DNA from 3 places in the Anaerostipes stercorihominis genome. Region 3 is predicted to be linked to each of the others. Evidence: a T-box and tRNA genes for the amino acid it is inferred to sense, from the RefSeq annotation. Region 3 holds a T-box; the other regions hold tRNA genes.
The links. A T-box is a leader RNA that pairs with one kind of tRNA and senses whether it is charged. The one in region 3 lies ahead of thrS (threonine--tRNA ligase), so its partner is inferred to be a tRNA-Thr.

Region 1 (3,271 bases), on a different contig from region 3:
ACGCAGAAGGTAAAAAGCTCCAAAAAGCAATTTCCATTGACTGCAGTCACAAGGATTTAATTGAAATCAATAAATCCGTCGAAAGTATGGTCGAAAAGATCACCAATCTGGAAGTGGTTTTAAAATCCAAGTTGGAAATGGTAGTTCCTCTTGTAGAAAAGTGTCATAAAAAGCCGGAAAAGCTTCCGGATTGTTAAGCCATTGATGTTTTAAGGGAAGGAATTGATCCTAAGCGACATTTCCTTCCCTTTTCTAAACATAGAGTTTTACATCCAATACCGTATGAACTTGAGCTTTCTTAAAAAATATACAATCAAGGCAGAACTGCCAAGTACCAGAAAAGAAAGAACTGGAATTTCCAGAATTGGATTCCCTGATCCAACCATATCTCTGGAAACGAAAAAATGAATGATGATATTATGAATCAGATAAACGCCGAATGTAAGCTGTCCTCCAATCATAATAAAGTTCTCAAATTTCTGAATAATACCGGACTGCCCAACCTGAACGAGCAGTACAAAAACCGCAGTCCCCGCAAGAACAATTCCCGGTGCAAAATCGTCTGTCCAGAGCTCATTCCATGTTCCAGAATCAAAACTAGCGGTCCTTGCAAGAAACACCGTCACAGTCATCGAAAAAATACCCGCTACATAAATCATACAACGATAGAAGCGTTTTAACGGATATCTATAAATATACCATCCCGCAAGAAGAAAACCTCCATATTTCAAAAAGCCAGTTAATTTTAAACAGGATAAAAAATGATTCATATAAGAAATCGGCTGAATTCCCAACGCATTGGCAAATGGTATCATACAGTTTGTAACAAATAAAAGCAGCAGCAAATATAAATACATAGATTGATTCATCTGTTTTACCAACAAACGTAAAAACGGAAGTATTAGATAAAGCCCAATCATTAAGTAGAGATACCAATAAACCACGTTTCCGTCACTGACCAACAGTGTATGCAATGCATGCTTTATGTCTGAAAAAGAAACAGAAAATGTATGACGATAAAAAATGGAATGGCATAGATCAAACACAGGAATCATTACAATAATCGCAATTAACATTCTTGGAATATACTGCCCGAAAATTTTTTTGAAAGGAAGATCCTTTTCCGGATTCAATAGAAAAATTCCAGTAATCATCAGAAATAGCATTACCGGCCAAGAAGAAACCAAAATATTAAAAAAATGACAAACTTGCCATCTCTGGCTCCAAAAAGCAGACGCTCGAATTTCCTGTGATGATATGTGATTCAAACATACCAATAAAATAGCCATGATCCGAATAAACTCAAGATATAAAATGCGTTGTTTCTTCATTTCTATTCTCCACCCATAATTGCCAAAAGGCACATTCCGGAATTGCAAGCGGTCGCCAAGGTCTCGGGCAAGCCCGGATCTTGGCCCATTGCTATCACAAAAAAGAAGCATCCATCGCGGATGCTTTTTCCTTCACTGTACCTTGCCAAACGATACTGCCATTAAAAGCCGAAAACCGGACTTGAACCGGCGACCCCTTCATTACGAGTGAAGTGCTCTACCAACTGAGCTATTTCGGCATATTTGAAAGCACAGATAAATCTATGCTCCTTTTGTAAGATATTGTTCAATCTGGCTGACGGCTTCTTCTTCGTCAACTCCATCTGCAACGACGGTCAAATCTTCAATTTGATATAATCTCAGACTCATCATTCCCATCATGCTCTTTACATTCACTTGCTTATTCCCAGTCTCAAATAAAATTTTACTCTCAAACTGGCTTGCCATCTGTACGAGAAATGCTACTGGTCGGTCTTCTTCCTTTAATGCTGCTTCTACTCGAACATTTTTTGAAATCATTCTTTTCCTCCTAATCTCATCTCTTCTGCCATCCTGCTTATCTTTTTCAAGCGATGATTCACACCGGATTTCCCTACGGGCGGATCCAGCATGCTCCCCAGCTCTTTTAAGGTAGCTTCGGGATGCTCCAAACGCAAATAAGCAATATCTTGTAAGCCCTGATCCAGAAAACGAAGACCCTTATGTTCATCAATGTACCGAATATCTTCTGCCTGCTTTACCGCCGCTGAAACTGTTTTGTGAATATTGGCAGTCTCACAATTCACACGACGATTGACTTTATTGCGCATCTCTTTGAGAATCCTGACATTCTCCAGTTCCATCAAAGCAACATGCGCCTCCATCACATTCAGGACATCCACAATTTTGGAGCCCTCTTTCATGTACACGACGTAATATTTTTTCCGCAAAACAATTTTAGCATCTAATTCAAAAAAATTCAAGACATCTTTTAACTGATTTGCTATTTCTTCATCTGTGGACACCACTTCAAAGTGATAATTCTTCTCCGGATCACTCATGGAACCTGCTGCCTGAAAAGCTCCACGGATATATGCTCTCTTACAACATGTATTTTGCAAGATGATTCCAAACGCACCGGGTTCTATAAGTTTCACTGCCTTCAATATTAAAACACAATCAGGATGCTTGTCAACACTAATTGTATAATTTCGACTCCTTTTCAGAAAATCACTGCGCCCGACTTGAATATTTGCCTGAATATGAAACACATCTTTCACCAGTGTATAAAAGCGTTTCGCGGCAGATACCGTCTCCGTATGAATCTGAATTTTATAATTTTCATTTTCCCGAATGACTTCGCCACCAAACTTTAAAAATCCTGCGATTTCAGCAATCTTACAATGTCTGGCGCCGGTTTCATTTCTGGATAATTCTTCTTTGATATTGCTTGAAAATGACATCTCCTACCTCGTTATATCTCTATGCTCAGTTTTCACAGAATATGGCAATTCATTTAATTTTTCTGTCAGAGCATTGGCAATGGTAACAGACCGATGTTTTCCCCCGGTGCATCCGATTCCGATCACCAGATTGTACTTTCCCTCTTTAATATAATTGGGAATGAGGAATTTCAGCATTCCCTGCAATTTTTCCAAAAATTTGGCTGCCTCTTCATGCCCCATTACAAAATCCTGAATTGCTTTATCGTTTCCTGTCAGCGGCCGAAGCTCTAAATCATAAAATGGATTCGGCAAAAATCGCACGTCAAATACGAGATCCACATCTGCAGGAATTCCAAACTTAAACCCAAATGAAACAACGGCAATCTGGAACCGCTCCCCGCTCTCTCCATTGACATAAATACGATCAATTTCTTCTTTCAGCTCTCTGGTCAAAAGCTGACTCGTATCAATCACATAATCTGCCTGATCCTGCAGAAACTTCATAACTTCCCGTTC
Region 2 (3,271 bases), on a different contig from region 3:
CCGCCGGTGTTGCAATTGCAAGAACCAAGTCGCACTTATCTGTCACAAACTGCTGAGCAATGGTCTGGCAGTTGGACTGCTCATTCTGTGCATTCTTGTATTCAATTTTGATCTTATCTCCGTCTTTATAGCCTGCATCTTTCAGTCCGTCTTTAAATCCTTTGTACGCAGCATCCAAAGCATCATGCTCTACCAGCTGAACAACTCCGATCTTCTTTTGTCCGGACGCAGAGTCCTTTTTAGAACAGCCCGCCATCACAGACAGAGTCAATATCGCAGCCATCCCTGCTGCCATCACTTTTTTGAATGTCATAACTTTTCCTCCTCGTTCACACACACGTTAATACTTCAACGCTTTTATGTGCTAAATTATATCACTCCCGCGAAAAGGTGTCAAGAAGAAGGAAAGCCATTGGGCAATCCCATCTGCAAAATCAAAAAACTTATATTTTTTTGAAATTTCATGCTTTTTATCGGTTCATACTCATTAAGATTAGCGGTCGGCGCTAAAATATAATACACTGACGACACTAAACTTCCGGATTCCAGCCTTTCACGCTTCATCCAATTTCCAAACCCATCCGTCGGGCGCCTTGAAATCGGCCCAGAATCTAAAACCAGATATTTTTTTGTTTTGGAATTAAAATCAGCAACGGTTATATAATGCCCAGGAACATGAGAAATTGCAACACAGCCCTTTTTTAAATACTCTCGAACTTCTGACGTACTATAGCTTTTTTTCACAAAGGCAAACCCATAGGCAGCTCCGAATTGTTTTGCCGCTGCCTCAAAAATTCCATCGTGAGTCCCGGAACCTATAATCCGAAAATGGTGCTTTACCGCAAAATCTGCCAGAACCATAGGATCTATAAACTGTCCGTTTAATGCATACACTGCATTGGTAATTGCCATAACACCGCAGCCTGCCGCTGCCATTTTTCCACTGTAATCATGAACCTTCCCATAATCTTTCCTTCCCCATGCCGGATCATACTGAAGGAAATTTCGATGCGGCGCAGTATTTTTATTTTTTATGCGCTGAAATTTCCATTGATATTGTTTTGTTCCGAACTCATTTCCTTTGGAAAACCGATTTTGGGCAGCCCCCGGCAAGCTCCTAAAAATTATATGATTTTTAGGAGCCATTCCCAAATATTCTCCTGTTTTCTCATCTTGAATGTAAAAATGATCGTACTCTCGAAAAAGGACAACCCTGTGCTTTTTTCGCTCCCCTTTCAAATCCATTCCCCGTATCTGATATTTCTGATCTCCTTGAAAAACAACCGTTCCTTCCTGTTTCTCCTTGAGCATCTGATTCTCAATCCAATATGTTCCATCAGCCAAAAGCTGTTTTTCCCGTCCGTCATATGCAACAGAATTCTTGCTATAATCACTTCTGGAAATCCATCCGATCCCGCGTCCTTTCTTCTTTTCATAAATTACCTGAACATAAGATTGGGTCTTACTCACCACAAGAACCCCAGAGTACTTCGGTGCGCTTTGAATCTTTTTTGACCCATAAAAATCGCTGTATACCGGAAGACTCTCCTTTAAAAATCCATACTGCATTTTAAATTTCGGATCATAAATCTCTCCCTGAAACTCTTCATATACTCGATTTGGATTTTCAAAATATTCCGGCATCGCCGCCAAAACGACAGAACTCTTCATAAAAAAAATCATCAGACATAGCATCATCAGGTACGCGGCTTTTCTTTTGCAAAACATCTGCATACATTTCTCCTTTTTACTTGTATCTTTCCCTACCTAAAACAAAAAATTCCTGTCAAATCCCCAGAAGTGCCAAAAGACACATTCCGGGATTGTAAGCGGCCGCCAAAATCTCAGTCAATCTCGGACTTTGGCTCATCGTGTGCACCCCGCAGAGCGTTTTATGGTATAGGAAAGTGAAAGCTTTCCTATATCAGAAAAGGCTAAAACATCTCTTTTGATGTCTTAGCCTTTTCTCCTAAAGCTGCTGACGGGAGTTGAACCCGTGACCTCCTCACTACCAATGAGGTGCGCTACCTCCTGTGCCACAGCAGCAGAACTGTTTTTAAATTTATCATAAATTCCCATATGTGTCAATAGAAAAAATAATATTTTATCATGATTCTAAAAAAGCACCGCAGAATCACTCCTTTGATGGATCGTCCCCAGAGTGATTTCTCAGGTACTTTTTGTTTTTATTTTTCTCTCAGAATTTCTTCCGCAATCTCATATACATAATCCACACATGCAGATGCCGCACGCTTCATTTGGTCGCTGCAGCGATGAAAGGTATAGCTGTGGTCGGCTGCTTCAAAAATACTCAAATCATTAAAAGAATCTCCTACACAATAAGTTTCAAGATCTTCACCAATCCACTCTATCACCCGCTTCATGGCGCTGGATTTACTATTCCCCTTTGGAGTAAGATCCAAATAGGACTCGTTCATCGTTGCCGTCACCTGATCTTTAAAACGAGCTTCAATTTCTTCCGCAATCTGTTTTGTCCTGGAATAATCAATCCCCTGCTCCAATGGCTTCACACAAAGAATATCAAAATCTCCCGATTTCTCTGCCTCTTTTGTAAAACTGCAGTTCTTCAACGGCTTGTACCGATCTCCATCAAACTCCATGGCAGTTCCGTTGAGACTGCCCAGATTTAAACATCGGTTTGCATCATAAAAATACACATAGCAATCCTGTAATGTCCGGCAATACTCTAAGATTTTCATTCCGATTTCATGGGGGATGGTCTGTTTATACAAATCTCTCCCATAACGATTCATAATATGAGCCCCATTATTTAAAATCAGATAATCATATTTTAAATGATTTTTCCGAACAACCGTCATGGCTTCAAATTCATTTCTTCCGGTACAAAATGCTACAAAATGCCCTGCTTTCTGCAATTCCAAAAGCATCTGCGCATCTTTTTTCTGCATGAGCCGTCCGTCCTTTAAAATTGTTCCATCCATATCACTAAATAAAATGCATCTTTTCAAACTCTTCTCTGCCATACGCCGTCCCCCATTTCGTAAATGTTCGTGCCTGACCTTACAGACATTCTGTATAAAGTTGATACCTCTCTCTATTATAATGCATTTTATCTAATTTGAATATATATTTCCGAAGATTCTTGTGCATTTTCAACGATAATCCTCTTCTTTTTCTACGGCTACATAGAATTCTTTGAAATCATTTAAACAAAGGCATCCCAGCTTCGCTCCGTATGCCGCCCCGCAGTCAATGCCGATTTTATGCTCCCAGCATACCATTTGAAATC
Region 3 (3,271 bases):
TGTTTACGAAGCCGAACCGGATCAGCTGCAGCTTGGATTTTTAAAAGTTCTAAAAGGCTCCTATATAGAAGAGCAAAAAGAAGCTTACGGATTGCTTTGCAAAGACACCCCTCCCTACGAAGTCCTTTCTACAAAATGGTTGTCCTACGACGATGTGCTAATCTTAAAAAAAGTAGAAGAAATGGTAGAGGTTTATTACAACAGCGGACAATTTACCCATACGATCCGTCAGATGGAACACGAGTTTCCATCGGCATTTTCCATGTATCGCACGCTGGGAGAATTTTATGAACAACAGGGATATGACAAAGTGAAGCATACAAGAATTGCCCGGTACGAAATCCTTTATGAATTTCTTTGTCAGTATCGCGGCAGAAAAGAAACTTTAGCTCTCTATCGTGAGCTTTTGACTTATGACCTTTATTTAAGAGAAAATGTTAAAAACCGTCCGGCATTTGCAGGAGAATATTCTCTGAAAAAAGAAGATCTGAGGGGGCTTTATGAAAGTTTTCTTCCCAAGCATGCAACCCTGAAACATTATGCACAAAAGCATATGAAAAAAATGATCCATATGGAACGATTTTCATTCGATGTGGCAGGAGATTTCAGACAGAAGGAAACCATTCTTTTGTTTGACTATCAAAAACGAAATCCAATGAACCATCAGGCATCTGTTTTTAAAGTATTGTAGTTTTTGCATCTTCCTATTGATTTTACAAAACAGCTTTGCTATAATAACTTAGAAATAAGAAAAAACGTTGAAGAGAAGAGTACCTTATCTGCGGCTTTCAGAGAGAGATGCAGTTGCTGCGAGCATCTTAAGTATCGGGATATGGGAAGACCACCTCCAAGTGGCTGCAAACCAGCCCGGTTGACGCCGTTATTGTCATAATGAGCGATCTGTTTTATCAAAGACAGGTAAATTGGGTGGAACCGCGATAACTCGTCCCATGGATTTTGAATGAATCCATGGGATTTTTTATGTTAGCAATGAGCTAAAGTCCAGATTTCCTTATTTGGAGGATGAAGTAAAACGTTGTATATCAAGAAAGGATGAAAAAAATGAAGATTACATTAAAAGATGGATCTATAAAAGAGTATGAAAACAATATGTCTGTCATTGATATCGCAAAAGATATCAGTGAAGGACTTGCAAGAGTTGCCTGCGCAGGTGAGGTTAACGGAGAGGTTGTGGATTTAAGAACCATTTTAACAGAGGACTGCGAGTTGAATCTTTTAACCTTTGACTCCGATGAAGGAAAACATGCGTTCCGCCATACAGCGTCTCACATTTTGGCTCAGGCGGTCAAACGTTTATATCCGGAAGCAAAGCTTGCCATTGGACCATCCATTGACAATGGATTTTACTATGATATGGAAAAGGATACTCCTTTTACACAGGATGATTTGGAAAAAATCGAAGCGGAAATGAAAAAAATTGTAAAGGAAAATCTGGAAATTACATGTTTTACAAAACCGAGACAAGAAGCGATTGCTTTTATGAAAGAACGCAAAGAGCCTTATAAAGTAGAACTGATTGAAGATCTTCCAGAAGATTCTGTCATCAGTTTTTATCAGCAGGGTGAATTTGTGGATCTTTGTGCAGGACCACATCTTATGAGTACAAAACCCGTCAAAGCAATTAAGCTGACCAGCATTGCCGGCGCTTACTGGCGCGGTGATGAACACAATCAGATGCTGACCAGAATTTACGGAACTGCTTTTACAAAAAAAGCAGAGTTAAAAGAATATCTTACAATGATGGAAGAAGCAAAAAAACGTGACCATAGAAAACTGGGAAAAGAACTGGGTCTGTTTATGATGCGGGAAGAAGGACCTGGATTTCCATTCTTTCTTCCAAAAGGAATGGTTCTGAAAAATACGCTGCTTGACTACTGGCGTGAAATTCATACCAAAGCAGGCTATGTTGAGATTGCAACTCCGATTATGTTAAGCAGGCATTTATGGGAAACATCCGGTCATTGGGATCACTACAAAGAGAATATGTATACAACGGTCATTGACGAAGAAGATTTTGCAATTAAGCCAATGAACTGTCCGGGAGGAGTTTTGGTTTACCAGTCAGAGCCTCGTTCTTATCGTGATCTTCCGCTGCGCATGGGAGAACTTGGACTGGTTCATCGTCATGAAAAATCTGGTCAGTTACATGGATTGATGCGTGTTCGCTGCTTTACACAGGATGATGCACATATTTTTATGACGCCAGATCAAATTAAAGATGAGATCAAAGGCGTTGCGGGACTGATCGATCAGGTTTATAACCTATTTGGATTTAAATACCATGTAGAGCTTTCTACTCGCCCGGAGGACAGTATGGGAAGCGATGAAGACTGGGATCTTGCAACAGATTCTTTAAGAGGCGCTCTGGATGATCTCGGACTGGACTATGTCATCAACGAAGGAGACGGCGCATTCTATGGACCAAAAATTGATTTTCATCTGGAAGATTCCATTGGAAGAACCTGGCAGTGCGGAACCATTCAGCTTGACTTCCAGCTTCCTCTTCGTTTTGATCTCCACTATACCGGAGCAGATGGAGAAAAGCATCGCCCAATCATGATTCATCGTGTTGCATTTGGATCAATTGAACGATTCATCGGTATTTTAATTGAACACTTTGCAGGAGCATTCCCGACATGGCTGTCTCCGGTTCAGGTAGAAGTCATCCCGATTTCCGACAAACATCTGGAATATGGAAAGAAAGTGCTGGAAACTTTAAAAGCTGCTGGAATTCGTGCGGAAATTGATACGCGCGCAGAGAAAATGGGATATAAAATCCGTGAAGCACAGCTTCATAAGATTCCATATATGCTAATTGTCGGAGAGAAAGAAGAAGAGAAGAATGCCGTTTCTGTCAGAAGCCGCTTTCAAGGGGATGAAGGTCAGATGAAGCTGAAGGATTTCTTAAATTCTATTCAAAAGGAAATTGAGGAGAAGGAACGCCGACCGATCGAAAAAGAAGAAAACTAATAAAATCACTTTCCTTTATGTATTTTTGTTTTGTGACGATTGAAATATAACACAAAAAGATATATTTAGAGAGGCACTTAAGTGTATCTTCTCTAATTCTTCAAACCAAGGACCAGAAGATTAGATAATCTTCTGGTCTTTTCTTTATAAATTCTTTATAAATAAGGTATACACTTAAAACTTTTCTTATTAATTCTTGCATTCTTTGATGACTAAAAATTGATAAAAAATGACTCTAAATAAAAATTTTTTTCATTTAATATTTTTCTATTGAATTATA

Region 1: it encodes a tRNA-Thr, which carries the amino acid that the T-box ahead of thrS (threonine--tRNA ligase) is inferred to sense. The anticodon was not compared.
Region 2: it encodes a tRNA-Thr, which carries the amino acid that the T-box ahead of thrS (threonine--tRNA ligase) is inferred to sense. The anticodon was not compared.

What each region holds. Positions count from the first base shown of each region.
Region 1 is NZ_BAAJCL010000003.1:90,202-93,472, forward strand. It holds gene AC27EF_RS04320 (alpha-helical endospore appendage domain-containing protein) at 1-197, shown strand, start outside; gene AC27EF_RS04325 (acyltransferase) at 267-1,331, opposite strand; tRNA gene AC27EF_RS04330 (tRNA-Thr) at 1,498-1,570, opposite strand; gene AC27EF_RS04335 (HPr family phosphocarrier protein) at 1,593-1,850, opposite strand; gene whiA (DNA-binding protein WhiA) at 1,847-2,773, opposite strand; gene rapZ (RNase adapter RapZ) at 2,777-3,271, opposite strand, start outside.
Region 2 is NZ_BAAJCL010000014.1:6,552-9,822, forward strand. It holds gene AC27EF_RS11330 (ABC transporter substrate binding protein) at 1-313, opposite strand, end outside; gene AC27EF_RS11335 (hypothetical protein) at 394-1,734, opposite strand; tRNA gene AC27EF_RS11340 (tRNA-Thr) at 1,974-2,046, opposite strand; gene AC27EF_RS11345 (HAD-IIB family hydrolase) at 2,187-3,005, opposite strand; gene AC27EF_RS11350 (metallophosphoesterase family protein) at 3,135-3,271, opposite strand, start outside.
Region 3 is NZ_BAAJCL010000001.1:67,943-71,213, forward strand. It holds gene AC27EF_RS00345 (B12-binding domain-containing radical SAM protein) at 1-691, shown strand, start outside; T-box leader at 750-954, shown strand; gene thrS (threonine--tRNA ligase) at 1,063-2,991, shown strand.